3 regions of the Arthrobacter sp. W4I7 genome follow, and region 1 is predicted to be linked to each of the others. Evidence: riboswitches for the same ligand, from Rfam matches in the RefSeq annotation. Region 1 holds a riboswitch; each other region holds the start of a gene.
The links. A riboswitch is a leader RNA that binds a small molecule or an ion and turns the genes downstream of it on or off. The one in region 1 is predicted to bind thiamine pyrophosphate.

Region 1 (9,644 bases):
TTCGGTGGTCACGCCCATCTCGCTGGACCACACGGACCTGCTGGGGGACACCACCGAGGACATCGCCCACGAAAAGGCCGGGATCATCAAACCCGGCGGCTACCTCATCAGCGCCGCCCAGCCCCTTGACGCGGCGCAGGTCCTGCTGGAGAAGGCCAAGGACGTTGGTGTTCCCTTCAAATTCGAAGGCGTGGAGTTCGGCGTCGAGTCACGCACCGTGGCAGTGGGTGGCCAGATGGTCACCATCCAGGGCATCGCCGGGCGCTACCCTGACTTGCTGGTGCCGCTGCACGGAGCCCACCAGGCACAAAACGCCGCCGTAGCGGTGGCAGCCCTGGAAGCCTTCTTCGGTGGTGAAAAGGAACTCGGCTTCGACGTGCTGCAGGAAGGATTTGCCGCCGTCACCTCCCCCGGCCGGCTCGAAGTGGTCCGCACGGCACCCACCATCGTGGTGGACGCCGCCCACAACCCCGACGGCGTCAAAGTGTCGGCAGCCGCCCTTCAGGAAGCGTTCACCTTCACCAGGCTGGTGCCGGTGGTGGGAATCCTCAAGGAAAAGGACGCCGAGGAAATCCTTCGCCAGCTCAAGGAATCCCTGGGCGGCATGGCCGAGGAGTACTGCTTCACGCAGTCGAACTCCCCGCGGGCGGTCCCGGCGGCCGAACTTGCCGAACTGGCCATTGACCTTGGCTTCGGTGAGGACAACGTGCACGTGGAGGAAAAGCTCGACGACGCCCTGGAGTGGGCTGTGGAACGCGCCGAAGCCAACGATGACCTTTCCGGCGGCGTACTGGTGACCGGCTCCATCACCCTGGTGGCCGAAGCCCGGATCCTGCTCGGAAAGACAGAGGCGTAGGCCGTGGCCAGGCTGACGAAGGCCCAGCGCGAATGGCGGCCGGGCATGCCCAAGAAGCGCCGCTCCACCAAGGTGATGTTTGCCTCCACCGTGCTGCTGCTGGAAGCTTTCGTGATGTTTTTCGCCACCCTGGCGGTGTTCGGGCTGCGCCGGGGGGAATTCCCGCCGGCGCTGATCCTGGGCACCGGCATCGCACTGAGCGTGGTGATGATCGCGGCGTGTGCCTTCCTCAGCAAGCCCTGGGGGATTGGACTGGGCTGGATCCTGCAGCTCGTCCTGATCCTCACCGGAATTCTCGAGCCGGCCATGTTCCTGGTGGGAGCCCTGTTCGCCCTTGCCTGGTGGTACGGGATCCGGACGGGCATCCGGCTGGACCGGGAAGCCGGCCAGCGGGCCCGCGAGCAGTCTGAATGGGAAGCGGCCCATCCGGACCAGGCCGCCGGGCCGGGGCAGCAGTCCCAGTCCCCGTAGACTTGTCCCCGAAACCCATCCCAACGCATTGGAGCAGTTGTGACTACTGAGCGCACCCTCGTCCTCATCAAGCCCGACGGCGTCGCCCGTAACCTCACCGGCGCCATCCTGGCCCGGATCGAAGCCAAGGGCTACACCCTGGCTGAACTGAAGAAGGTGGACGCCACCCGCGAACTGCTCGAACAGCACTACGAGGAGCACGTGGGCAAGCCCTTCTACGAGCCCCTGGTGGAATTTATGCTCAGCGGCCCGGTCGTGGCAGCCATCTTCGAAGGCCACCGCGCCATTGAAGGCTTCCGCTCCCTCGCCGGCACCACCGACCCCACCACTGCCGCCCCCGGCACCATCCGCGGCGACTTTGGCCGCGACTGGGGTTTGAAGGTCCAGCAGAACCTGGTGCACGGCTCCGATTCCACCGACTCCGCCGAGCGTGAAATCAAGATCTGGTTCCAGGGCTGACATCCCGGCGCGCACACAAAAAAGCCCCCGCTTCTTCGGAAACGGGGGCTTTTCTGTGGTTTAGAACCCCGAGGTTCCCGCGAAGACCTGGATGAAGGCGAAGAAGATGGTGGCGATCACGGCCACATAGAGCAGCGCGGTGATGATCCAGCCGGAGTCGCCCAGGACGCGCGCTGCGTTCGCCGGCACCGGGATCACCCCGGCAGTGACGTTCCGGATGGTCACCCAGACGAAGAGTGGAATCATGGCCGCCCACACGATCATGCAGAACGGGCAAAGGATGTGGATGTCGTAGAGGGCCTGGGACCAGAGCCACACCACGAACGCGAATCCAAGCGTGACGCCGGCCTGCAGGCCCAGCCAGTACCAGCGGGCAAACGTTGCCCCGGCGAGCAGAGCCATGCCCACAGTGATGATGACGGCAAAAGCGACGATGCCGATAAACATGTTGGGGAAGCCGAACAGCGAGCTCTGCCACGTCTGCATCACCTGCCCGCAGGAGATCCACGGGTTCACATCGCACACGGTGGTGTGGTTCGGATCCTTGAGGACCTCGAGTTTTTCAAGGACCAGGGTTCCGGAGGCGAGCCAGCCGATGACTCCCGTAATCACCAGCAGCCAGCCGAAGGGCCGGTTCCGCGTCATGGGTGGAACGGCTCGTGCTGTCCTGGCGGCCGGACCGCTGTCCTGGTTCAGGCTCCGTTCCGGGGCAGGGGTGCCGCTGAGGGGGGAGATGCTGGGCATTGGTATGGCGTCCTTTTCATCCGGTGCTCCTTGCCCTGATTGTAACGCCGGACGCTGGAAGGACCGTCCAGCGATTGAGGGGCCGGGCCAACGGCACCGGCCGGCTTCCGCAGCGATTTACCCCGGGTATGAGAGAATGAACGTGGCTGGAAGCCGAACCACATTCGGACTCCGGTCCGGTGGTTTGTTCCCAAGACCGCCAATGATGAGCAGGGCAGGCATCGGTTCCACCGAGGCAGTCTCCCGCGACTCCATTGGGCGGCACCTGGTTGTGGCACGTAGAACAACGGGTTTTTAGAACATCCTGCCGGCCCCCACGGGCTGCCGCACCCCACTGCCGGTGCGAACCTGGGGGTATCCATTTGACTTCTGTCAACGCCTGCGGGTTTTGACAATATGTGCCCCAATGGGTGCCGGATGTGGCGGTACGTCAGGGGCAGGAGTGTTGCCACATATGGATAATGACCAAGTTTCAACCGTTAATGAAGTACCGGCCACGGAGGCTGAAGCCGCGCCGAAGAAAGCCACCAGGACCCGGCGTAAAGCCGTACCCAAGGCCGATGACGCCCTGATCCCCGTCCCCGATGCCGAGGAAGCAGGCGCACCGGAGGCCAAGGCTCCCGCCCGACGCACGCGCTCCCGCAAGAAGGAGGACGTCGCTCAGCCGCTGCCGGCATTTGCAGGGGAAGCAGCACCGGAAGCAGCGCAGGCCTCCGCCGATGTTCAGGCGGCGGATGGTGCACCGGAAACTCCCGCGCTTCCGGCCGAGGAAGCCGCCCCGGAGGTCGAGCCCGAGGCGAAGCCGGTCCGCCGCCGCCGGGTGGCCACCCGCAAAGCCTCCGCGCCGGTGGCAGCCGAAGCGGTCCCCGCCACGGCATCAGAACCCGCAGTTGCAGAACCGCTTGCTGCGGCCCCTGTCCCGTCTGACGGCGAGGCCGGCGAGGCACCTGCAGTAGAGGCACCTGCAGAAGATGCCGTAGTAGAAGACGCCGCAGCAGAACAAGCTTCAGCCGTAGAAGCACCAGCCGCGGAAGCGCCCGCAGAGCAGGCTCCCCAGGCGCAGCCGGCTGCCGGCGCTCCCGTGGAAGCAGCATCGAAGCAGCAGGCTCCTGCCGCAACCTCCAGCCCCTTTGGCTCCCTCTTCCTGGAACCCGCTTCCCCCACCTCCGTGCTGTTCCAGGCCCCGGACCTGAGCACCGTGGTGCGCCCGGCACCTGCCGCCGCCGTGGAAGCAGGCGAGGATGAAACCGAAGACAGCGACACCGATGACGCCAACGGCCGCCGCAGGCGCCGGGGCCGCAGCCGCCGTAACCGGAACCGCCCCGGCGAGGGTGAGGACGCCGATCTTGAAGGCAGCGAGGAGGCCGACGCCGATGCCTCCGACGACGCCGACGAGGAGACCGCAGGGCAGCTGGAGGACGGCGTCACGTCCCGTCGTCGTCGTCGCCGCCGCCGTGGCGACCAGGACCTTGAGCTGACGGGCGGGGGAGAAGACGACCCGCCCAACACGGTCACCCGCGTCCGTGCACCCCGCACGGTGAGTGAACCCGCCGTCAGCAACCGGGTCACCAGCGTCAAGGGTTCCACCCGCCTGGAGGCGAAGAAGCAGCGCCGGCGCGAATCACGCGACACCGGCCGCCGCCGCACCGTCATCACCGAAGCGGAGTTCCTGGCCCGCCGCGAATCAGTGGACCGGCAGATGATCGTCCGCCAGCGCGACGACAGAATCCAGATCGCCGTCCTCGAGGACGGTGTCCTGGCCGAGCATTTTGTATCGAAGACGCAGCAGGACTCCCTGATCGGCAACGTGTACCTGGGCAAGGTCCAGAATGTGCTGCCGTCCATGGAAGCTGCCTTCGTGGACATCGGGCGCGGCCGTAACGCCGTCCTGTACGCCGGTGAAGTGAACTGGGAAGCCGTTAACCTCGAGGGCAAGCAGCGCCGGATTGAAAACGCGCTGAAGTCAGGCGATACCGTCCTGGTCCAGGTGACCAAGGACCCGGTGGGCCACAAGGGCGCCCGCCTGACCAGCCAGATATCGCTGCCGGGCCGCTACCTGGTGTACGTACCCGGCGGTTCCATGACCGGCATCTCCCGCAAGCTGCCCGACGTCGAACGCAACCGCCTCAAGCGCATCCTGAAGGACCGCCTTCCGGAGCAGGCCGGCGTTATTGTGCGTACTGCGGCAGAGGGCGCCTCCGAGGAAGAGCTGACGCACGACATCAACCGGCTGCGCGCGCAGTGGGAGGGCATCGAGAGCCAGTCGAAGTCCACCAAGATCCTTGCCCCGGAGCTGCTTTACGGCGAGCCGGACCTCACCATCAAGGTGGTCCGCGACGTCTTCAACGAGGACTTTTCCAAGCTGATCGTCTCCGGCGAGGAAGCCTGGGACACCATCGAGGCCTATGTCACGTACGTGGCTCCGGACCTGGTGGGCCGCCTCGAGAAGTGGACCAAGGACCAGGACATCTTCACGGCCTGGCGCATCGACGAGCAGATCCACAAGGCGCTGGAACGCAAGGTCTTCCTTCCTTCCGGCGGTTCGCTGGTGATCGACCGTACCGAAGCCATGACCGTGGTGGACGTCAACACGGGCAAGTTCACCGGCAGCGGCGGCAACCTCGAAGAGACGGTGACCAAGAACAACCTCGAGGCTGCCGAGGAAGTGGTCCGCCAGCTCCGGCTGCGCGACATCGGCGGCATCATCGTCATCGACTTCATCGACATGGTGCTCGAATCCAACCGCGACCTGGTACTCCGCCGGATGGTGGAATGCCTGGGCCGTGACCGCACCAAGCACCAGGTGGCAGAAGTGACCTCGCTGGGTCTGGTGCAGATGACGCGCAAGCGGATGGGTACCGGGCTGCTCGAAGTGTTTGGCGAGCAGTGCGAAACGTGCGCGGGCCGCGGCATCGTCACCCACGACGACCCCGTGGAGCACCGCCGGGCCAACATCGTGGCCGCCGAGCACCACGTCCAGCGCTCCGACAGCAGGCCGGAAGTCCGCAGCGAAGGCAGCCGCCCCGACAGCCTGCGTCCGGACAACAACCAGTCCGCTGCCCGCCCCGACCGCAAACGGCGGCGCGGCCGCAACGGCCAGCAGCCTGAAGCAGCGCCCGCTGCTGCCGTCCAGGTACACACCGTTCACCCCGACCCGTCGGACGCCGAGCGGCACGCCAAAGCGGAAGCCACCAGGCTTGCCCTGGCCAACATCGCCGCAGCGGCGCACGCAGCGCACGTGCACGACGATGAAGTGGCCGCAGCCAGGCAACAGGCCGTGGAGAAGCCCGACGCCGATACCCGGCCGGCTGCCGTGCTCACCTTCGGCGGCGAGAAGGTCGCGTTGCCGTTCGTTGAGCACGCGGACGAGCAGCAGCCGCGGCCGGCCCTGACCCTGGACCGGCTTGCAGAGGCTTTCGCCCACCTTGGCCAGCCGGCGGCAACGGAACCCGAAGCGCAGCCGGAAACGGAAACGCAGGCCGAACCTGAGCTGAAGCCCCAGGTGGAGCAGGCGACGCCGGTGCAGCAGTCGCAGCCGGTGCAGCAGTCGCAGCCGGCCCAGCAGCGCGTAGAAGCACCCGAGAAGGACTACAGCGACCACACGCTGGAGCAGTCGCGGCAACGGCGGCCCCGGCGCCACCGCAGTGCCAGCCGTGCCCAGGGTGCCGCCAACGAAACCGCCGTCGAGCAGCACGAGAACGTTGCTGCCGCCGGCACGGGCCATTCCCACCAGGCCAAGGCACCCGAGCCTGCCAGTACCGGAAACACGGGCACTGCAAACACAGGCGCCGGCACGCCGGCTGCGAAGCCAGCCGACGCGCCCATCATCCTGGGCGTAGGAGTTCCGGCCTCGGAGCTCTAAAGGGTCAAGTAACGCTGACTATCACCAGGAATGCCCGGCGGGCCACCAACCGTGGCCGGCCGGGCATTCCTGTATCTGCGCTCAAGGTGTCCCGGCTGCCAGCAGAATTCAAAGCCCGGCCGGTCGCACTGTGTCACCTTCTGCCTGCCGTCGTCAAAAAAAGCTAGGCTGGGGAACCGACACGGGGTGCCGCGCAGAGAGCCGGCTGAGATCCACACCCGTTGAACCTGTCCGGCTAGCACCGGCGAAGGGATGTCTCTTGTCTGCGACTCTTGCAATGCCCACTGCCACACCGTCACCGGCTCCGGCAACCTTTTTTCTGCCCGCCGCGCCGGGCCGCCCGATACCCCGGGTGCTTTCCATTGCCGGTTCCGATCCCTCCGGCGGCGCCGGCATCCAAGCCGACCTCAAAAGCATCGCGGCCTTCGGCGGCTACGGGATGGCCGTCATCACGGCCCTCACTGCCCAGAACACCCAGGGCGTCCGGTCCGTGCACGTACCACCTGCCGGGTTCCTGGCCGCGCAGCTTGACGCCGTCAGCGACGACATCGGCATCGATGCCGTCAAGATCGGAATGCTCGGCAGCGCGGAGGTGATCGAGGTGGTGGGGGACTGGCTCCGCAAGGTTCGTCCCGCCGTCGTGGTCCTGGACCCCGTAATGGTTGCCACCAGCGGCGACCGGCTGCTGCAGGAGTCCGCCGAAGCCGCGCTGCAGGCACTCCTGCCGCTGGCGCACCTCATCACCCCCAACCTGGCTGAGCTCGCAATGCTGGTTGGCGGCGAAGTCCAGCGGAGCTGGGCCGGCGCCCTGGAGCAGGGCCGCGCCCTCTCCGCGGCCACTGGGGCTACCGTGCTGGTCAAAGGCGGACACCTGGACGGCAACGAATGCCCGGACGCCCTGGTCAACACCGCGGGCCTGCTGTCCGGGGAAGTGGTAGTGCTGCAGGGGGAGCGGGTGGCTACCCGCAACAGCCACGGCACCGGCTGTTCGCTGTCCTCCGCGATGGCAGCTGCCCAGGCGCGGCTGGGGGACTGGGAGGGCTCGCTCCGCGAAGTCAAACCGTGGTTGGCCGGCGCCCTGGAAGCGTCCGGAACGTTGGAGGTGGGCAGCGGCAACGGCCCGGTCCACCACTTCCACCACCTGCAGCCACTTCTGTCCGAAGGGAGCTTCGCCGCACGGCTCTGGACCGACGCCCGCAAGGACCTGGATGACATCTACGCCCTGGACTTCATCCGCGGCCTGGCTTCCGGCAGCCTGGAGGAGAAGGAGTTCGCGTATTACCTCGCGCAGGACGCCATCTACCTGAACGGATATTCCCGCGTGCTGGCGCGGGCCAGTGCCTTGGCGCCAACGGAGGCTGAACAGCTCTTCTGGGCAGGCTCAGCCAGTCAGTGCCTGGAAGTCGAGTCCGAACTGCACCGCTCCTGGCTGAGCACCCGTTCCATCCAGCCCCAGCTCGGCCCGGTAACAAAGTCCTACGTCGACCACCTCACTGCAGCATCGGCGTCGGGCAGCTACGCGGTCCTGGCGGCCGCCGTCCTGCCCTGCTTCTGGCTTTACGCAGAGGTGGGCGCCACGCTGCACGCCCAGTTCCTGGCCGCCGGCGAACCTGCCGGGCACCCGTACGCCGCCTGGCTGCGCACGTACGCCGACGAGGACTTTGCCGCTGCCACCCGGCAGGCAATTGCCATCGTGGATGAGGCGGGGCGCAAGGCCTCGGCCGCGGACCGGGAGGCCATGATCACCGCGTTCAAGCAGTCCTGCCGCCTTGAAGTGGACTTCTTCGACGCGCCGCGCCTGCACTCCTGAGCAGTTGCCGGCGGGCGGACCGGTACTATGGTGGGGCAGGGTGCGGACGCCGGACCTGGGCTGTGGTACCTATCACAGCAAACCGCCGGGAACCAGCCTCATTTGCGGCCGAAGACAAAATTAGCGTATTCTGGATCTTCGGTGCTTACGCCAACACTTGGGTTATGACCCCACGGCGTTGAGGCACAGCGAGAAACCAGGCTTTTGATAGTCGGTTCCGCACGCAAATTTAGTTATAAACGTCGAGAGAAGTGAGTTCCCAAGTGGTGTACGCGATTGTCCGCGCAGGCGGCCGGCAAGAGAAGGTTTCCGTCGGAGACTTCGTTACCCTGAACCGCGTCGCCGGTGGAGCTGGCAGCACCATTCAGCTGCCCGCACTGCTCCTGGTTGACGGTGACAAGGTCACCACAGCCGCTGCTGACCTGGCCAAGGTAACCGTTACGGCTGAGATCCTGAACGACCTCCGTGGTCCGAAGATTGTCATCCAGAAGTTCAAGAACAAGACCGGTTACAAGAAGCGCCAGGGTCACCGTCAGGAACTGACCAAGGTCAAGATCACCGGTATCCAGTAACCTTCGTTACTGTTCAGGTTTTTCAGCAGATTCCCCAGAATTTAGAGGCAGGCATTTCAGATGGCACATAAAAAGGGCGCGAGCTCCACTCGCAACGGTCGTGATTCCAACGCTCAGTACCTCGGCGTCAAGCGCTTCGGCGGCCAGGTAGTTTCCGCAGGCGAGATCATCGTCCGCCAGCGCGGCACCCACTTCCACCCGGGCGCCGGCGTTGGCCGTGGCGGCGACGACACCCTGTTCGCACTGACCCCGGGAGCCGTTGAATTCGGTACCCGCCGCGGTCGTCGCGTCGTCAACATCGTTGCTGCTGCAGCTGCAGAGTAACCAATAGTTCTGAAGCGGTGGAGCGGGCCAGTTGGTCCGCTCCACTGTTCTTTTAACCGCATTACAATCTTCTTGGCGCCTGGCGGCGTCCAGGAAACAGCATTGAGGAGATCCACGTGGCCAGCTTTGTAGACCGGGTAGTACTGCACGTATCCGGCGGTAACGGCGGCAACGGGTGCGTCTCCGTCCACCGTGAGAAGTTCAAGCCACTGGGCGGTCCCGACGGCGGCGACGGCGGCAACGGCGGCGACGTGATCCTGCGCGTGGACCACCAGACCACCACCCTCCTCGACTACCACCACGCACCCCACCGCCACGCCACCAACGGTGGGCCCGGCATGGGTGACTGGCGCGGCGGCAAGAACGGCGAGACGCTCATCCTCCCCGTCCCGGACGGCACAGTCGTCAAGTCCAAGGACGGCACAGTCCTCGCGGACCTCGTAGGCGAAGGCGCCCAGTACGTGGCCGCGGCCGGCGGCATCGGCGGCCTGGGCAATGCTGCCCTTTCGTCGCAGAAACGGCGCGCCCCCGGTTTCGCCCTGCTCG
Region 2 (9,644 bases), 420 kb from region 1:
CGGCCTCGTAGACCTTGCGCTGGACGTCGCTGAACACGCCGGTGGCCGGCAGGGTCCGCGTGATGTCGGCGGTGTAGAGCGAGTCGGCTTCCACCCCGGCGTCCAGCAGCAGCAGCTCGCCGGCATTGATCCTGCCGGTGTTGCGGGTCCAGTGCAGGACGGTCGCGTTGTTGCCCGAGGCAGCGATGGTGTCATAGCCCAGTTCGTTGCCCACCTCGCGGGCGCGGGCGAAGAAAGCCCCTTCCACTACCCGTTCCCCACGGGCATGCGTGAGCGCGCGGGGGAGGGCCTTCACCACCTCTTCGAAACCTTCCACCGTGGCGGCCACGGCGAGCTCCATCTGCTCGATCTCCCACCCGTCCTTGAGCAGGCGCAGCTCGGAGAGGGCTTCGCTGAGCTTCTCGTCCAGGGCATCGAGGACGCCGAGGTCCAGGTTGTCCGGGTCCTTGGCGGTGTTGTACCGGGCAGTGTCCACCAGGGCATCAATGTTCTCGTCCACCTTGCGGACCAGGCGGATGGAGATGCCGCCGATCTCGGGGGCACCCACATCCTTGGTGATGGCAGCTTCGAGCTGGTCGATGTGGGCCGTGGCCAGGCCCAGGCGGGCCTCGAACTCGGCCAGCGTGGGGCGCGCCCCGATCCAGAACTCGCCGGATCGCGAATCGGCATAGAACTGTTCGGTATCGCGCCCGGCCAGAGGGCGGAAGTACAGCGTGGCACGGTGGTTCGCGCCGTCGTCGCCCTTTCCTTCCCCAACAGGCTCGAGGATCAGGACGGCGTCCGGCTCATGGTCAAGGCCCAGGCCGGTGAGGTGGGCAAAGCCTGAGTGGGGGCGGAAGCGGTAATCGCAGTCGTTGGAGCGGACTTTCAAGGGTCCGGCCGGGATGACCAGGCGTTCGCCTTTGAACTGGTCGGAGATGGCCTTGCGCCGGGTCGCGGCGTAAGTGGCCACCGCGTCGCGGGCCGGGAGTTCCTGGCTGGACGGCGCCCAGTTGCTGGCCATAAAGGCCTTGAAGGCGTCGGAACTGGGCCGCTGGGAGCGGTTGTTGACGCGCTCGTCCAGGGGCTGGGAAGCAGAATCGGGGGTGTTATCGGCATCGTTCACGGCACCATCGTCTCACCAGCATGAAGGCTTGTGCGAATACCTGCATGAACAGGTGAGGCGCTGTCTACTAGGCTGGGGAGGTGAGGATTGACCTGCATGCCCACTCCAACGTTTCCGACGGCACGGAAAAACCTGCCGACGTGATGGCGTCCGCCGCGCGTGCAGGGCTGGACGTGGTGGCACTGACCGACCATGACTCTACCGCGGGCTGGGCGGAGGCCGCCGCTGCTGCAGTAGAGCACGGTGTTGCCCTGGTGCCCGGCATGGAGGTTTCCTGCCGGACCGAGCAGGGGATCAGCGTCCACCTCCTGAGTTACCTGCATGACCCCGAACATGCGGGGCTGCTGGAGGAAATCACCAAGGCCAAGGATGCCCGGCACACCCGTGCCGAGCGAATGGTCAGCCTGCTGGCGGAGGACTACCCACTGACTTGGGACGACGTCATCCACCATGTGGCGCCCGGAGCCACGCTGGGCCGCCCCCACATCGCCGACGCACTCGTGGCCGCCGGCGTGGTGGAGGACCGCTCAGAGGCATTTGCCTCCATCCTCACCTCGCGGTCCCGCTACTTCATCCAGCATTACGCGCCGGACCCGGCCACCGCCGTCGAACTGGTCCGCGCTGCCGGCGGCGTCCCAGTGTTCGCCCACCCGGTGGCGTCGTCCCGTGGCCGGATCGTGGGCGAGCGGGTCTACCAGGAGATGATCGACGCCGGGCTGGCCGGCCTGGAGATCAACCACCGCGACAACCCGGAGGAAGGCCGCGGGTTCCTGCGCCGCCTCGCCGCCAAGCATGACCTGCTGATCACCGGGTCCTCCGACTATCACGGGACCGGCAAACCAAACCTGCTTGGCGAAAACATGACCGCCCCTGAGGTCCTGGCCCGGATTGAGGAACTCGGGACCGGGACCGCCGTCGTCCGCCCCTGACCCCGCCCTCAACCAGGTAGCGCCAGCCAGGCGTTTTGAACCCTCAAAACGAGACTTGGCGCTACCTAGCTAGGCGGGAAGGACGTGAACTCGGCGTGCGCACCCAAACGCTTGGCCATAATGTCGATCGCAGGCTGGTTCTGGTCCACGCACACAAACTTCCGGCCGAGCTTCGCGGAGACGGCCCCCAGCGTTCCTGAACCGGCGAAGAAGTCCAGGCACCAGTCGCCGGGCCGGCTGGAGGCTGCCACGACCCGGCGGACCAGCCCCTCCGGCTTCTGCGTTGGGTAGCCGGTTTTTTCCTTGCCCGTGGGGGAGACGATGGTGTGCCACCAGACGTCCGTGGGCAGCTTGCCCAGTTCGCGTTTGGCAGGGGTGACAAGCCCGGGCGCCATGTAGGGTTCCCGGTCCACCTCTGCGCTGTCGAAGTGGTATTTCGCCGGGTTTTTGACGTACACGAGGATGTTGTCGTGCTTGGTGGGCCAGCGGTTCTTGGCCCGGGCCCCGTAGTCGTAGGCCCAGATGATCTCGTTCAAAAAGCACTCGCGGCCGAAGATCGCATCCAGCATCACCTTGGCATAGTGCACCTCGCGGTAGTCCAGGTGCAGGTACAGCGTTCCGTCTTCGGCCAGCAGGCGCCACGCCTCAACGAGCCGCGGCTCAAGGAAGGACCAGTAGTCGCTGAAAGCGTCGTCGTAGCGGTGCAGTGCGCCCTTGATGGTGTCGTAGGAGCGCCCTTTGAATCCGAAGCGGTCCCCTGTGCCCTCCGCGTTGGCCACCATGGTGGTCTGCTGGCGCTGCTGGGGCCGGCCGGTATTAAACGGCGGATCCACGTATATGAGTGTGAAGGCGCCGTCCGGCAGCGAGGGGAGGAACTCCGCGTTGTCCGCGTGAACCACCAGGCTGCTGCCGTCCGGCGCCCAGACGGTGTCAGTCATGAAGGGTATTAGGCCTCGGTGCTGCCAGGCTGCGCGGTATTTTCGCCGGCCACTACCTCGCCGTTGCGGCGGCGGGTCCGTGTGCGGGGGCGCCGTGTACGCGAGGGCTGTTCCGTGTCGGTCGTTGCCGGGGTTTCGCTGGCAGCGGCAGGGTTTTCGGCTGCGTCGGACGTACGACGGCGGCGCTCACCGGAGCGGCTTGTGTCGCCCCCGGTGCGTCCGCCTTCGCGGTTTCCGCCCCGGCCTTCGCGGCCCCAGTTGTCCCGTTCGCGGTTGTCCCGTTCACGGGGACGTCCGCCGTCGCGGCCGCTGCGGGTGTTTTTCTTGCCGGTCTCGCCCAGGTCTTCAAGGACCTCGGCGTCAACCCCGGCAAGGGTGCGCTTGTCGCGCGGCAAACGGCCCTTGGTTCCCTCGGGGATGTCCAGGTCCTCGTAGAGGTGCGGCGAGGACGAGTACGTTTCAATGGGTTCAGGCACGCTCAGGCCCAACGCCTTGTTGATCAAGCCCCAGCGCGGCATGTCGTCCCAGTCCACGAAGGTGACGGCAGTGCCCTTGTTGCCGGCGCGGCCGGTACGGCCTACGCGGTGCAGGTAGATCTTCTCGTCTTCCACGCACTGGTAGTTGATGACGTGGGTGACGTCCTCGACGTCGATGCCGCGGGCAGCGACGTCGGTTGCCACGAGGACGTCCACCTTGTTGTTGCGGAAGGCCCGGAGAGCCTGCTCGCGGGCGCCCTGGCCCAGGTCGCCATGGATGGCGGCGGCAGCGAACCCGCGGTCCACCAGCTCCTCGGCCACCTTGGCGGCGGTGCGCTTGGTCTTGGTGAAGATGATGGTGCGTCCGCGGCCCCTGGCCTGGAGGATGCGGGCCACCACCTCGATCTTGTCCATGCTGTGGGCACGGTAGATCAGCTGGCGGATATCGCGCTTGGTCAGGCCTTCATCCTCCGGATCCGCTGCGCGGATGTGGGTGGGCTGCGTCATGTAGCGGCGGGCCATGGCGATGACGGGACCGGGCATGGTGGCGGAGAACAGCAGGGTCTGGCGCACCGCCGGCGTCGCGGCGATGAGGGTTTCGACGTCCGGCAGGAAGCCCAGGTCAAGCATCTCGTCCGCTTCGTCCAGGATGACGATCTTGACGTTCTTCAGGCTCAGGTGCTTCTGCTTGAAGAGGTCGATGAGGCGGCCCGGGGTGCCCACCACAACCTCCACGCCATTCTTCAGGGCTTCCACCTGGGGCTCATACGCGCGGCCGCCATAGATGGTGGCGATGCGGGCGTTCCGCTTGCGGGAGGCGGTTTGCAGGTCATTGGCCACCTGCACCGCGAGTTCGCGGGTGGGGACGATGACCAGGGCCTGCGGCGCGCCGGGGACCGCGAGCTTTTCGTAGCCGGGATCGTCCTGGCCCACTACCCGCTGGAGGGCGGGGATGCCGAATCCAAGGGTCTTGCCGGTGCCGGTCTTGGCCTGGCCGATGATGTCGTGGCCGGACAGCGCCACCGGCAGGGTCATGGCCTGGATGGGGAAAGGGTGGGTGATTCCGGCGTCGGCCAGGGATTCCACGATGTCGGCGCGCACGTTGTAGTCCGCGAAGGATTTTTCCGCAATCTCGTGGGGCTTCTCGTCCGAGATGATGGTCTCTTCCGGCTCGATGGTCTCGGTGCCGGACTCGTCGGTCAGAAGCTGGTGGGTATGCAATTCACTCACTGGGGAGTTTCCTTATTCATTTGGGCATTGGCGCTGCCTGCTCAACGGGCCTGCCGTCAGGCGGTTCCGGAGCACGCTCGGGCGCACAAGCAATTCCAGTGGAAGCCGATCGCGGGCTATCTAAATGCTGGCACTGGTGACCAACGGGTAAATCTCAAGATCGCGTAGGGGCGGGCTTGTTGGTTTCAAATCAAGGAAATCAACGACCGGGCATCCATTTCTACACCTTCAGTCTAGCGGCAGGGAGCCCAAATACCGGCTTTGGCTCTTCCAGGGAACTTTGCCGCCGCTACTGCACCAGCTCGAAATGGACTTCGCGTGTTGCGATATCCGACGAAAGAAGGCGCACCCGGACCTTGGTTCCGGGCTCCAGTTCACCGGCACAGCGGGCGGTCACGGCGGGGTCCCTGATCTGGATGATCCCTGAACCGCCGTTGCCGTTGCCGTTCTTCCCGGTCCCGTTCCCGTTGCCGTTTCCGTTTTTGCCGTTTCCGTTTTTGCCGTTTTCTTTTTGCGGCTTCGACCCGGAAATAACAATTGCTTCGAACTCCTGGCCCACGTGGTTGACCAGCAGCGCAGCCTCCACCGTGTCCAGGGCCATCCGCTCCATCCGCGACGCCAGCTGGTCCGAACCGGCCATGATCTCCGGCAGGGTTGGCAGCGCTTCCCGCGCCCAGCCCGGCACCTTCCCGCCGTTGCTCAAGGCCTCGCAGATGACCAGGACAAAGCGGTCAACCAGGCGTCGCAACGGAGCAGTGGTGTGCGCGTAGGCGGCACCGATGGCGGACTGGACGGCCTCTTCCGGCACGGAACCGTCAAAGGCTGTGTAGGCGGCGCCGCGGAACAGCATGCCGGCGGAGTGCATGATGGACAGCTGGCGGGGATCGGTGGGGTCCAGGCTCCGCAGGTATTCCCCGTAGTTGACTTCGCCGTCCCAGGGCTTGCCCAGGGCTTCGGTCTGCAGCCGGAAATGGTTCAGGGAGCGCTCGTCCGGGGACGGCATGGTGCGCAGGATGCCCACCTTTCCCGTGAGCATGAGGCGGGCGGCCGTCATTCCCGTCAGCAACGAGATCTGCGCGTTCCAGTCCTCCACGGGAAGCTGGGGAGCGGCGTCAATCCGGTAGCCGCCGTCGGGCAGTTGGACGATCTCCTGATCGGGCATGTTCAGGCTGGCGCCCCCGCGGGCCCGCTCCAGCTCCACACGCTTGAGCCCCACCTCTTTGAGGAGCCGCAGCACCGGCGGGGCGGTCCCGGCGTCGAGTTGGGCCTGCGCGCCCTTGTAGCTGAGCTTGGCCCGGCTGCGGATACGTGCCCGCCGGACGGCGGCAGACGTGACCTCGGCGGCACCGTCGAGCCGGAAATCCCAGACGAACGCAGAGCAGTCCTGGTCAGGAAGGAGGCTGCCGGCCTGCTCACTGATGATTTCCGGATGCAGCGGGATCCGTCCGTCCGGGGCATAGAACGTCTGCCCGCGGCGGCGTGTTTCCGCGTCCAAAGGTCCGCCGGGGGTCACGAACGCCGGCACATCCGCGATGGCGTAAAGCACGTGGTACCCGTCGGCGTCGGGCTCTATGAACAAAGCCTGGTCCAGGTCGGTGGAGGACGCAGGATCGATAGTGACGAACTCGACGGCGGTCAGGTCGTAGGCGGGAAGCTGCAGGGCTTCCACGGCTGCTTTGGCGTCCGCCACGGCCTCGTCCGGGTACGGGCCGGGCAGCTCCAGCTCGGCGCGCAGCGCACCAAGTGCCGCCTCGAGCGCGTTTTTGTGCTCGTGGACGTTGGGAGCCAGCCGATGGTGTGACACGAAAATCAGCCTAACTCGAATTCCCGCCATAATGCAGGCATCCTGGCCGGGAGCGGACCAGTGCGAAACGCTGCGTCAGGAGCCTCAGGAAGCGGGGGCGTCCAGGGCGGCAAGGAGTGAAGCGGCGGCGGCTGCCGGATCGTCGGCTTCCGTGATGGCGCGGACCACCACGATCCGCCGGGCGCCCGCTTCCACCACTTGCTCCACGTTGCCGTGGTCGATACCGCCGATGGCAAACCAGGGGACACCGCCGTCGGCCTGTCCTTCCTGCGCCGACGCGCGCGCAGCCCCGGCAGCGTACTTCACCAGCTCAAGCCCCACGGCGCTCCGTCCCGGCTTGGTGGGGGTTGCCCACACCGGGCCAACGCAGAAGTAGTCCAGCCCCGCCGGACCGGCGGCCGCGGCGAGGGCGGCGTCCACTTGCGCGGGAGCGTGGCTTGACAGGCCGATTGCCGCGTTGCCGTTGAGCAGGGTGCGGGCGGCGGCCAGGGGCAGGTCCTTCTGGCCAATGTGGAACACCGGCGCCCCGGACAGCACCGCGATGTCCGCCCGGTCGTTGACAGCCCACAGCCTGCCATGCCGCTCCGCGGTTTCCTTCAGGACGGCCAGGAGCTCCAGCTCCTCGGCGGCCTCGATGGATTTGTCCCGGAGCTGGATGATGTCCACTCCGCCGGCAAACGCGGCATCCACGAACTGCCCGAAATCGCCGCGGTCCTTCCGGGCATCCGTGCAGAGGTACAGGCGCGCCGTGCTGAGGCCATTGCTGATCTTGGTAGTGCTGAGGACATCGGTTGCGGCGGCAGGAGTGTGGGACACATTCATGGGGGCAAGCCTAGTTCCTCTACACTTGCCTCGTACTGCGGGAGCCTGCGGCAGCTGTCACAAAGCGCCGGGCTGAGAGGGCGTCAGAGCCGACCGCTTGACCTGATCCGGCTAGTACCGGCGTAGGGAAGGAGACACACTTGGGCGCACCATCCAAGCCCGGCGCAGCGGAACAGCTATCTGCGCCTGCCGGCGCCATCCGCGCCGATGTCGCCGTAATCGGCGGCGGAGTCATCGGCCACGGCATCGCCTGGGAGGCGAAACGCTCGGGACGTTCCGTGGTGCTCATCGATGACGCACCGGGCTCCGGGGCCAGCTGGGCTGCCGCCGGAATGCTGGCCCCCGTCAGCGAGCTGCACTACCAGGAGGAGGACCTCCTCGAACTGATGCTGGACGCTTCGGCCCGCTGGCCCGCATTTGTTGCCGGCCTCCGCGCCGCATCAGGTGCTGATCCGGGATACATCACGACGCCGACCCTCGCCGTGGGCGCCGACGCCGCCGACCGCCGTGCGCTGATGGACCTGCGCGCCGTGCAGCAGGCCAACGGACTCACCGTGGAACCCCTCACCGTCCGCGAAGCCCGCAAACGGGAAGCGCTGCTTAGCCCGGCCATCGCCTGCGCACTGGACACCCCGGCAGACCACCAGGTGGACCCGCGGCTGCTGGTGGATTGCCTCCGCCGCGGCCTCGCTGACTCCGGCAGCGGGAACGGAACCCGCAACGAAGGTCCCGGCAGCGGGATTGAAGGCAGCGGCACGGCAGCAGCCAGCGCCGTCGACGGCTATGCCGTGCCGGACAAGGCACAAGCGCTGCTGTGGCAGGACGGTGCGGTTGCGGGCGTTCAGCTTGCCGGCGGGGGAACCGTGCTTGCCGGCGAAACGGTCGTGGCGAACGGGCTGCACGCTGCAGAACTGGAGTCCCTGCCCGAGGGCCTGCACCTTCCGCTGCGGCCCGTCTATGGGGACATCCTGCGGCTCGCAGTGCCCCCGCATCTGCGGCCGCTGGTGACGTCCACCGTCCGGGGGCTGGTGCATGGCGTTCCGGTGTATATCGTTCCGCGCCGGGACGGCACCGTGGTGATCGGGGCAACGCAGCGCGAAGACGCACCGTCCGCCGCCGGCGCAGTTTCCGCCGGCGGCGTCTACCAGCTCCTCCGCGACGCGCAGGTGCTGCTTCCCGCCGTCGCCGAACTTGAACTCCTGGAGTGCACCGCCCGGGCACGCCCCGGAACGCCGGACAACGCACCGCTGCTGGGCCGGGTACCCGCCCCGGACGGCGCGGGCCAGGCTGGCAAACACGTTCGCGGCCTCATCATCGCCACCGGGTTCTTCCGCCACGGCGTCCACCTGACGCCGGCCGCCGCCGCCATCTGCCGGGACCTCCTGGACGGCCGCGAGGACCCCCGCTGGGCGCCCTTCAACCCCGCCCGCTTTGCCGGCGCCGCAACCGCCCGCGCCGCAACCACCCCCATCCCAACAGGCCGCCTGAGCCACCAACCGCCGACAAAGGAAACAGTATGAACATCACCTTGAACGGAACGCTGCACCCCGTGCCGGACGGTGCTTCCATCACGCTGCTCGTCAGCCAGGTCACCGGCCGGCCCCTCGGTGCAGACGGCCAGGCCACGGACGGGCAAAAACTCGGCGTGGCCGTGGCACACAACGCCCAGGTAGTACCGCGCAGCCAGTGGTTCGCCACCGCGCTCGCGGACGGCGACGAGGTTGAACTCGTCACGGCTGTGCAGGGAGGCTGACCATGAGCGAAACCACTACCGCTGCAGCCCCCTCCGCGCTGCAGGATCCGCTGGTCATCGACGGAGTGGAACTGGAATCCAGGCTCATTATGGGCACGGGCGGCGCGCCCAGCCTCGACGGCCTGGGCGCAGCGCTCCTGGCCTCCGGCACGGGCCTGACCACGGTGGCTATGCGCCGCTACTCTCCCGCGGAGACGGGCTCGCTGTTCCAGCTGCTGGTGGACCACGGCATCCGGGTGCTGCCCAACACGGCAGGCTGCTTCACCGCCCGGGACGCCGTGCTGACAGCCGAGCTGGCCCGTGAGGCGCTGGAAACCGACTGGGTGAAACTGGAAGTCATCGCGGACGAACAGACCCTCCTGCCGGACGCCGTCGAACTGGTGGATGCCACCGAACAGCTCGTCAACAGGGGCTTCAAGGTGTTCGCCTACACCAACGACGATCCTGTCCTGGCCCTCCGGCTCGAGAACCTCGGGGCCACTGCAGTGATGCCGCTCGGGGCGCCCATCGGTACGGGCCTGGGCATCCTGAACCCGCACAACATTGAACTGATTGTGTCCCGGGCCTCGGTCCCTGTGGTCCTCGAC
Region 3 (9,644 bases), 1.6 Mb from region 1:
CCGCCCCGGAAAGCACCGCAGAAGAATTCAACACCGAAGAGAACACCGACGCCCCCATCGGCGTGGCCTCCGTGTCCGTCAATGACCGGCCCGCTGCCGACACCGGCACCACCGACGACGGCACCTCTACGGGTTCCACCGGACACGAAGCTCCAAACACCGACGCCGCCGACCTCGCCTCCGCCGGGCATGAGGAAACCGGCCGCAGCGGTTACACGGACCTCGCCAGCGTCTCAGTCCCGAATGCCCAAGTGCTCGTCACGGTCCCGGTGTTCGCACTCCTCGGCCTCACCGACGAACCCGCAACCCTGGACGGCTACGGACCTATCCCCGCCTCCATGGCCCGGAAACTGGTCACCGAAGGGGCCAGTTCCTTCTACCGGGTGCTCGTAGATCCCCGGGACGGGGCACCGCTCGAGATCGGGCGCACCAGCTACCGGCTCACTAAAGCCCTGAAAAAGGCGCTCCAGCTTCGGGACGGCAAATGCACCTTCCCCGGCTGCAACAACCACTCCCTCGACAACGACACCGACCACCTCACCGCCTGGCACCACGGCGGAACCACCGGAATCAGCAACCTGGCCCAACTCTGCCCGAAACACCATCGCCTCAAACACCACAAACCTTGGACACCCACCCAAGCCACACACAACGAACCACCCGGCTGGACCTCCCCCACGGGCCGACACTACAAACCCGAACAACCCGACCAGGAACCACCACAATGGCCGCAGATCCTGCATGTCTTCGGGAAACCCTTCGAAGCGCCCGCCTTCGACCCACGCTGGGCGGAGCCGCCCACCCTGGAGCCGCCTGACGGTTACTTCCTGGACGCTGAGCCTCCGCTTGAAGAACCCGACGATGACAGTCTTGTGGATCCGGACGACATCCCGCTCGACGATCCTGCATGGGACGACTTCTACGCCACGCCCCCGAAACTCCCTCAGGACCCGTTTCCCGACTGGCACCTCTGGCTCAGCGAATCCCTCTCGGTCCCCTGAGGCTTGCTGTCCGCGGCTCTTTCCCCTGAATCCTGGCCCTCAGTGCCGGCCCACTAGGACTGCCTGACCCGCAGCAGTTCCGGGGCCTCATCAACCGGGGAAAGATTCAACGCCCCCCGCATGGTGACGTCCACCGCATGCCTGACCACAGCGCTGAAACCAAGGTCGCCAGGTTCCGCGGCTGCCATAGCCCTTTCCCGGACGCGCCGCTGTTCAGCTGCCCCTGTTCCACGAGCAATGACGTCCTCCACCCCTTGCCGGGCCAAGGCCAGTTCACCTTGCTCCTGCAATACCGGGGCGAGATAGTCCACCAGGGAGCGCACCACGTCCGCGGCACGCGCCGGCCGGAAAGTCCCAAAGTCGAGCAGTTCCCCGCCAAGTCCCTCGCTGCTCGCCTGCCAGGAAGCCATCCGCAAAAGCACAGTGGGCACGGGAGCGGGATCCACTCCGTCGTGCCACTCACGGCTGGCAGTTTCCACCAGCGCCCGCACCAGGACTGCAATGAGTGCGGCGTCTTCTGCCCGAAGGCAGACGTCCGCCACCCTGACCTCAACCGTGGGATGGTTTCGCGACAGGCGGGCGTCGAAGTAAATCATCCCTTCATCCAGCATCACACCGCTGTCCAGGAGCCGGGCAACCACCCTCCGGTAGGCAGAGTAGGTCCCGTAGATTCCGGACGGTCCGGCAGTCGGCCAACGGTTCCATGCCTGCGTGCGGTAGCTCTCGAAGCCGGTCTGCATACCGTTCCAGAAGGGAGAATTCGCGCTGAGCGCAGTCAGCACGGCAAGCTTGTCGCGGATCCGGTCCAGCACTGCCACACCCTCGTCATGCGACTCAATGTAAGTGTGTACGTGGAAGCCGCACGTCAATTGCTCCTGGGCGGTCAGGCCAAACCGCTCCAGCATCTTGGCATAACGGGGATCAGGAGTAGTGTGGCTGGACAAACCGAGCGGTGAGGTGGCCAACGCCGCCACCCGTGCCTTGTTATTCCTGGCAGCCCTGTCCGCAAGCGCCCGCCCTGCCCGGATCTGCTCCAGCAGCTCTCCGTACTCCAGGCAGGGCCGGGTCTGGGTCTCTATCTGCTCCAGCTTGAGTTCGGCACTCAGTCCCATCTCGTCATCGATAACGGCTGTGTCCTGGGTGTGCAGAACACGAGGGTCGTCTGGAGCGTCGTCGGCGGCCATCCGGCGGCCGGACAGCAGCGCATCAGCCAGGGCCAGCGGTTCGCCACTGTCCGGATCAACGATCAGGAGTTCTTCCTCGACTCCGAATGTACGCATACTCACATTCTGCGACAGGGCAGCGCCTTTTGACGGCCTTCATTGTTTCATGACGAAGCGTGAATGGTCAGTCCTGGAAGTACTCCACCTTGGCCCCGATGGTGTTAAGCCGCTCTGCCAGGTCCTCGTAACCGCGCTCGATAACGTAAATGTTCCGCAGCTCGGACACTCCCCTTGCCGCCAGCATGGCCAGCAGCAAACAGGCCGCGGGGCGTAGAGCCGGCGGGCAGCCAACCTCTGCCGCGCGCCACTTGGTGGGCCCGTTGACGTAGATCCGGTGCGGGTCCAGCAGCTGGACCTGCGCCCCCAACCGGTTCAGCTCAGTCAGGTAGATGGCGCGGTTCTCGTAGACCCAGTCGTGGATCATGGTTTGCCCGCTCGCATTTGCAGCGATCACGGCAAAGAAGGGCAGGTTATCGATATTCAGGCCCGGGAACGGCATGGGGTGGATCTTGTCCTCGGGAGCATGCAGCCGGGATGGCTTGGTGGTGACGTCCACCAGCCGGGTCCGGCCATTGCGGGCCATATACTCGCTCGAGATTTCAAGCCGCTGTCCCATCTGCTCCAGCGTGGCCAGTTCGATCTCCATGAACTCGATGGGCACGCGGCGGATGGTCACTTCCGAATTGGTGACAATACCGGCGGTGATGAGGCTCATGGCCTCGATGGGGTCCTCGGACGGGAAGTATTCAATCTCGGCATTGATCAGGGAACGGCCGGTGATCTTCAACGTGGTGGTGCCGATTCCGTCAATGCTTACACCGAGCATCTGCAGGTAGAAGCACAGGTCCTGCACCATGTAGTTCGGGCTGGCGTTGCGGATCACGGTCGTCCCCTCCCGGTGCGCCGCTGCCATGATGGCGTTCTCGGTGACGGTGTCGCCGCGCTCGGTCAGCACAAAGGAACGGTCGCGGGTATCGGCAGAGGGCGCCTGCACGGTGTAGAAGCCCTGAGTTGCTTCCACGCTGAGACCGAACTGGCGCAGCGCCTGCATGTGCGGCTCCACGGTACGGGTGCCAAGGTCACAACCGCCAGCGTACGGAAGGCGGTACCCCGAGGACTCATCCATCAGCGGCCCCAGCAGCATGATGACACTGCGGGTGCGGCGGGCGGCTTCCACGTCCATGGCTTCGAGGTTCAGGACCTCCGGCCGGCGGAGCTGAAGGTCGGTGTCATTCAGCCAGGTGCATTCCATGCCGATACTGGTGAGCACCTCGACGATGCGGTTGACTTCCTCAATGCGGGCAAGACGGCGAAGAATGGTAGTGCCCCGGTTGATGAGGCTGGCACACAGCAGCGCGACACCTGCATTCTTGCTGCTGTTGACGTCCACAGCACCGGAGAGGGTCCGCCCGCCCTCCACCCGGAGGTGCGTCATTTGGGGTTTACCCACGTTGACGATGCTTCGGCCGAAAATTGTTTCGAGGCGCTGGATCATCTTCAGGCTCAGGTTCTGCTTGCCCTGCTCCATCCGGGCAATGGCACTCTGGCTGGTGCCTAGCTCCGAGGCCAGCTGTCCCTGGGTCCAGCCCTTCTCGCTCCGGGCATCCCGAAGCATGGCGGCAACGTGTTCCGTGGTCTCTTGCGTCATGCAGGAAATATATCATAAATGAGTTACGGTGGAGCCTGCGTGGGCGCAAAAGCGGTAATAAGAGAACGTTTACCCACTACATGCGATAGAAATCGAACACTCTCCGTTCTTTACCCCGCCCACTGCTCCGGGGACACTGTAAGGACCTCTTCCTTCAGTGACCACGGAGGTGGCCCCGTTGCGGACGTCACAAGGCACGCGAACGCCCAGCCGCCTGGGCTGCTTTGATGCTCGCCGCCCTGCTCCTGATCCCTTGGCCGGCTTCCGCATCACCTTCACCGGAGAAGGCACCCAGTCGCTCCTCGGCAACGACATCTCGTGGCCCCAGTGCAGCCAGGATCTTCCCACGGGCCAGGCGTTCTCGATCGTCGGCGTCAACAACGGCCTGGCCAACACCACCAACCCATGCCTCGCCAAACAGCTCACGTGGGCAGCGTCGTCATCCGGCGGCACACCGCAACCAAAGGTCTCCCTTTACGTCAACACCGCCAATCCGGGGAGCGCAGGCTCATGGTGGCCCACCAGCGATGAATATCCCGCCGGCACCCCGATCCATAACCCCTACGGGCCCTGCAAGGCGAAGGACTACGGCAAGGCCTGCGCCTACATGTACGGCTACGCGAAGGCTTGGGATGACGCCCACATCCGCGGGATCAGCAAAGCCTCGGACTACATCTGGTGGCTGGATGTGGAAACCGGAAACAGCTGGTCCACCGCAGACAAGGACGCCAATTGCGCAGTCCTGGAGGGCATGACCGACTTCTTCCGCAGCATCAAAGCCAAGGGAGTGGGCATATATTCAACCGGCTCCCAATGGAGCCAGATCGTGGGAACCATCAGCAGTTCGAGCAACCTCTACTCACTGCCGAGCTGGTTGGCGGGGGCGCGCACGCAGACCGGTGCCAAAGGCAACTGTTCCAACCCGCCGCTGACGTGGGGCGGCCGGGTGACGCTCACGCAGTTTGTGTCGCGAGGGTTCGACTACGACTATTCCTGCGTCTGAGCGCCGCCCCGCGCCGCCGCACAGGCACCTGCACCAGCCGGACAAATCAGGCTTTGCCCGGTCAGCTCCCCAGCCACACCATGTTCCAGGTTCCTGCCCACAGCGAGGCAGCAAAGGCAGCACCGGCCATCAGCACGCCACCGCCCAGGACCCAGAGATCCAACCTGCTATACGTAGACTCCCGCGCCCAGGTCCGGGTTTCCCCGCCAAACCCGCGCGCCTCCATGGTCACCGCCAGGCGTGACGCGCGGCGGATGGCCTGAACCAGCAGTCCGAAACTCTGCCCCAGCGTCGCCTTGATCCGCTGCAGCGCGCTGCCCCGCGAGCCCACCCCGCGGGCACGCCGGGCCATGCCGATGGTTTGCCACTCTTCAGCCAGCAGTCCCACCAAGCGCATGGCCGCCAAGGTACCCAGCACGAACCGGTGCGGCAACCGGGCCTTTTGCGCCAGTGCGTCGGCCAGGTCAGTAGGGTCCGTGCAGCTCATCAGCAGTACCGCCGGCAGCGCAATCGCCAGCCCGCGCAGCATGAACCCGGCCCCCAGCTCCAGCGAGCCTTCGCTCATGGTCCAGATGCCGACGTCGATCAGCGTCCTTCCGCTGTCCGGCGCCAGGATGGAGGTGCTCCAGCCGCCCACGGCCGCGGCGATGATCAGCGGCCACCCCCGCTGCCACAGCAGCGTGAGGGTGAGGCCGGCCAGCGGGAACAGCAGGAGTTCCACAGCGAGGGCCACGGAGGCGGACACCCAGTCGATGGACAGTGCCAGCACAGCGGTCACCAGGAAGACGGCGGCGAACTTGCTCAGCGGATTGGCCCGGGTCAGCAGGGCGCGGTTTCCCTGCAGGTTCAGCTCCCGCCTCATGATGCCACCGTCTGCGCCGCAGCGATTCGCAGCTCCGTCCCGCCCAGGGCCGCCGTGAATTCGGCATCATGGGTCACCGAGACCACCGCAGTCCCGGCGTCCAGCAGTTCGGACAGGAACGAGGCCAGCTCGGCCCAGGTGTTGGCGTCCTGGCCGAACGTGGGCTCGTCCAGGACCAGGACCTGCGGATGGGCAGCCAGGACCGTAGCCACGGAAAGCCGCCGTTTCTCACCGCCCGAGAGCGTATACGGGTTGGCGTCAACGAGCTCCGTCAGCCGCAACCGCTCCAGCAGCTCGTCCACCCGCTCCATGCCGTGACCCAGATGCCGGGGGCCAAACCGGAGTTCGTCCAGCACCTTCCCCGTGACGAACTGGTGCTCGGGCTCCTGGAAAACGGTGCCCACACGCTCGATCAGTTGTTCCGCCTTCCACTGGAAAGGATCAATCCCGGCACCGCGGCTGAGGGCCAGGGTGGCGGAGACCTTGCCGGCAACCGGCTCAAGCAGTCCGGCAAGGGTCAGGGCGAAAGTTGATTTTCCTGCGCCGTTGGGTCCCGTGACGGCCAGCGCCTGTCCGGCCCGGACCTGCGCGGTAATGCCTTGCTGCACGGGTATGGGCGGCAGCTTCCGGAAACCCTTGCGGCGGGCCCGTTCACGCGAGACCGCCAGTTCCTCGGCGGCGAGCAGGAGGTCGCCGGTTCCGGAAGCGGGTTCCGCCCGGCGACGGGTTTCCGGAACATAGCCGGGCACCCACACCCCGGCAGCGGCCAGCATGCTCCGGGCCTCACTGAACACGCGGTCCGGCGGCCCGTCCAGAAGCACAGCTGGATCGGTGGACGAGCCGGGCTGCAACACCACAATGCGGTCCACCAGGTCCTTCCACACGGACACCCGGTGCTCCACCACCACCAGCGTCGCCCCGGTCTTCTCGAGGCAACGCCCCACGGCGTCGCGGACCTCGATCACCCCCGCGGGGTCCAGGTTGGCCGTCGGCTCGTCGAGGAGGATCAGCCCGGGCCGCATGGCAAGGATGCCCGCGAGCGCAAGCCGCTGTTTCTGCCCGCCGGACAGGGCCGACGTCGGATGGTCCAGCGGCAGGTGGGACAGGCCGACGTCGGCCAGCGCCTCGTGCACGCGGGCCCAGATTTCGTCCCGGGGCACGGCAAGGTTCTCCGCGCCGAAGGCGACGTCGTCACCTACGCGTGAAAGGACCACCTGCGTCTCGGGGTCCTGCTGCATGAGGCCGGCGCGGCCCCGCTGCTCGCGCGGGTAGGCTCCGCCAACCAGCAGCGAACCGGACTCGTCGGAATCGCCCGCCTCGCCGCCGTCGTCGTTTACATCGCCCAGGACCCCCGCCAAGGCATGAAGGAGGGTGGACTTGCCCGCTCCGGACGGGCCGAGGAGGAGCACGCGCTCCCCCGGTTGGATGTCCAGGTCAAGGGCATGCACCGCGGGTTTGGCCCTGCCGGCATGCCGCCAGCCCCAGCCGAGGGCGCTGATGGCAGCCGGGCGCGCCGCAACCGGAGTCCCGTGCTGGGAGGTAGCGGTCATCAGGAGAAGACGGGCTCCGTTGCTGCCTTCCGGGAGGCGAAGGAGCTCAGGACCCCGGTCTTCGCGAGGCCGCGCGTGGCGACCCAGGACAGTGCGCCGGCAATGATGGCGCCCGAGATGGCCGTGAAAATGATGTACGCCAGCTTGTCCCCGCCCGAGTAGGCGATGTTCCAGCCCCACGGCGCGAAGGAATCGTTCAGGCCGCAAAACAGCCCGGCGCCGGCCCCGGCAAGCAGGGATACCGGCAGGTTGAACTTCCTGTACACGAAGATGGCGAAAATGATCTCTGCACCCAGGCCCTGGACGAAGCCGGAGAAGAGCACGGAGGCGCCGTACTGTGACCCCATCAGCAGTTCACCGGTGGCGGCCACGGTCTCGCAGAACAGTGCTGCGCCCGGTTTGCGGATGATAAGCATGCCCAGCGCGGCCGGGATCATCCAGCCGCCGGCGATCAGGCCGGTCAGAGGCGGGTAGACGGCGTTCATGGGGGCCGAGACTGCGGCGGCCCCCTGGGACCAGGCCCAGAAGATGACTCCGCCGGCGATGGCGATCAAGGCTGCCACCACGATGTCCACAACGCGCCAGGACTTGCTGGTGGTCTTCTTTACTGCTGTTGTTGCCATGCGATCCTCCTGAGGAACAGGAGGGGAAAGTGGACCGGCCGGCCGCTGCTGCCGCGGCCGGACACACTTCGAGAACTCGACTCCCTTGCGCCGGTACTAACCGGATCAGGTTCGAGGGTCTGCGGCTGTCCGCACTCTCAGCGCCCACCTGCGGATCCTGGCATGGCCAGAACTGCCGACGGCGGCGCTCCCCTGTCGTTGAATGATTCTGTAGGTAAAACAATGCCCTGATGGGCGTGGTCCAGTTTACACCGGAGGAGGGGTAGATTGTGGGCCATGACTGCCAATTCGCGGGATATGACTGAGTTCGATCCCGACTCGGATGACACCCAGCCGGAAGGCTCCCTGCAAACGCTCATCGCCCGGATCGAGGGTGAAATCCGCGAGCTCCAGTTCCCCCGGTTCTCCATGGACGATGCGCTGAACCTGGGGCTGTTGCTGGTGGAACTGGGCAAGGAGGACCAGCTCCCCATCGCCATCGACATCACCAAGGGTGAACAGGTCCTGTTCCATGTCGCCCTGCCGGGCGCCACCCCGGACAACGAGCACTGGATCCGGGCCAAACAGCGTACCGCTGCCCGGTACGAGGTGCCGTCCCTGCTGGTGGGGCTCCGCGGACGGCTCCGCGGCGGACGGATTGAAGACCAGGCCTGGTTCGACCAAAGCCGGTACGCAGCCCACGGCGGCTCCTTCCCGGTCTATGTCACGGGGGTGGGCGCGGTAGCCGCCGTGACTGTTTCGGGGCTTCCCCAGGTGGAGGACCACAACATGGTGGTTCGGGCCCTGCGCGAAGTCCTTGGTTCCATGGGCGCGGACTGACGCCGGGCGTGGGTGAGATCGGACCCGGGGAGAGATCAGGCCAGAGCTGACGTCGGGCTTTGGCGGGGAGGGCATCATGAGCGGTCCCGTGGAGGAGAACCTGGTGCGGGCGGCGGTGGACAAAGCCGAGGACGAGATGATCTTCATCGGCCCGGACCACCCTTACTACCCGCTGCTCGCGGAACTTGTGGCCGCCGTCGGGATGGCCTGGCAGCAGGGGTACGAGCAGGGCCGCCACGGCGGGCGCCACCCGAACCCTTATACGTGGAAAAGCCCGGAGGAGTGAGGGCGGGCGGGAAGCGTGCTTAGCTTTTATTAGTAATCATGCTTACTATGTTGTTCCCGGCTTTTGAGGAGTACAGGTTATGGCGGTCAGCACCCAGGCCACCGCAGCGAGGACCGGCCTGCAGAAGGCCACCCGAGCCACGGGCGCAATTTTCCTGCTGCTGGGAATTTTGGGATTCATTCCGGGCGTGACCGCCAACTACGGTTCCCTGCGCTTCGCGGGGCCCGGCTCTGGAGCGGAGCTGTTCGGCATCTTCCAGGTGTCCGTGTTGCACAACGGCGTCCACCTTTTGTTCGGTATCGCCGGCCTGGTGATGGCCAGGACGCACCGGCAGGGGAGGAACTTCCTCATCTACGGGGGCGTGGCCTATCTGTTCCTGTGGCTCTACGGATTGTTGGTGGGTGATGACCTGCCGGCGAACTTCCTTCCTGAAAACAATGCGGACATATGGCTGCACCTGGCATTGAGCCTTGCCATGATCGCCCTGGCCATTCTGTTGTCCCCGCGGACCGTCCCCGGCAGCGCCTCGCGGGACCCCGACGCGGCGAACGAGACCTGAACGTCCATAAGACCGGCTGTCGAAGACGCAGCACCGGTAGCAATTCCCCCCGCCCAAAGGAGCATCATGA

Region 2: another riboswitch for thiamine pyrophosphate. It lies ahead of QF047_RS06135 (FAD-dependent oxidoreductase); the one in region 1 lies ahead of thiD (bifunctional hydroxymethylpyrimidine kinase/phosphomethylpyrimidine kinase).
Region 3: another riboswitch for thiamine pyrophosphate. It lies ahead of QF047_RS00560 (ECF transporter S component); the one in region 1 lies ahead of thiD (bifunctional hydroxymethylpyrimidine kinase/phosphomethylpyrimidine kinase).

What each region holds. Positions count from the first base shown of each region.
Region 1 covers NZ_JAUSXU010000001.1:1,730,113-1,739,756, forward strand. Annotated here, with positions in the region: gene QF047_RS07980 (folylpolyglutamate synthase/dihydrofolate synthase family protein) at 1-856, shown strand, start outside; gene QF047_RS07985 (DUF4233 domain-containing protein) at 860-1,327, shown strand; gene ndk (nucleoside-diphosphate kinase) at 1,367-1,786, shown strand; gene QF047_RS07995 (vitamin K epoxide reductase family protein) at 1,847-2,530, opposite strand; gene QF047_RS08000 (ribonuclease E/G) at 2,985-6,392, shown strand; TPP riboswitch at 6,565-6,662, shown strand; gene thiD (bifunctional hydroxymethylpyrimidine kinase/phosphomethylpyrimidine kinase) at 6,670-8,202, shown strand; gene rplU (50S ribosomal protein L21) at 8,466-8,774, shown strand; gene rpmA (50S ribosomal protein L27) at 8,835-9,098, shown strand; gene obgE (GTPase ObgE) at 9,215-9,644, shown strand, end outside.
Region 2 covers NZ_JAUSXU010000001.1:1,315,107-1,324,750, forward strand. Annotated here, with positions in the region: gene QF047_RS06105 (aminopeptidase P family protein) at 1-1,105, opposite strand, end outside; gene QF047_RS06110 (PHP domain-containing protein) at 1,186-2,034, shown strand; gene QF047_RS06115 (site-specific DNA-methyltransferase) at 2,100-2,972, opposite strand; gene QF047_RS06120 (DEAD/DEAH box helicase) at 2,981-4,678, opposite strand; gene QF047_RS06125 (RNB domain-containing ribonuclease) at 4,968-6,482, opposite strand; gene thiE (thiamine phosphate synthase) at 6,567-7,304, opposite strand; TPP riboswitch at 7,332-7,450, shown strand; gene QF047_RS06135 (FAD-dependent oxidoreductase) at 7,445-8,824, shown strand; gene thiS (sulfur carrier protein ThiS) at 8,821-9,057, shown strand; gene QF047_RS06145 (thiazole synthase) at 9,060-9,644, shown strand, end outside.
Region 3 covers NZ_JAUSXU010000001.1:127,247-136,890, reverse strand. Annotated here, with positions in the region: gene QF047_RS00590 (HNH endonuclease signature motif containing protein) at 1-1,001, shown strand, start outside; gene QF047_RS00585 (glutamate--cysteine ligase) at 1,055-2,281, opposite strand; gene QF047_RS00580 (UDP-N-acetylglucosamine 1-carboxyvinyltransferase) at 2,349-3,872, opposite strand; gene QF047_RS00575 (hypothetical protein) at 4,030-4,875, shown strand; gene QF047_RS00570 (energy-coupling factor transporter transmembrane protein EcfT) at 4,937-5,737, opposite strand; gene QF047_RS00565 (ABC transporter ATP-binding protein) at 5,734-7,287, opposite strand; gene QF047_RS00560 (ECF transporter S component) at 7,287-7,910, opposite strand; TPP riboswitch at 7,975-8,114, opposite strand; gene QF047_RS00555 (heme-degrading domain-containing protein) at 8,187-8,729, shown strand; gene QF047_RS00550 (hypothetical protein) at 8,806-9,015, shown strand; gene QF047_RS00545 (DUF4383 domain-containing protein) at 9,095-9,574, shown strand; gene QF047_RS00540 (iron-containing redox enzyme family protein) at 9,641-9,644, shown strand, end outside.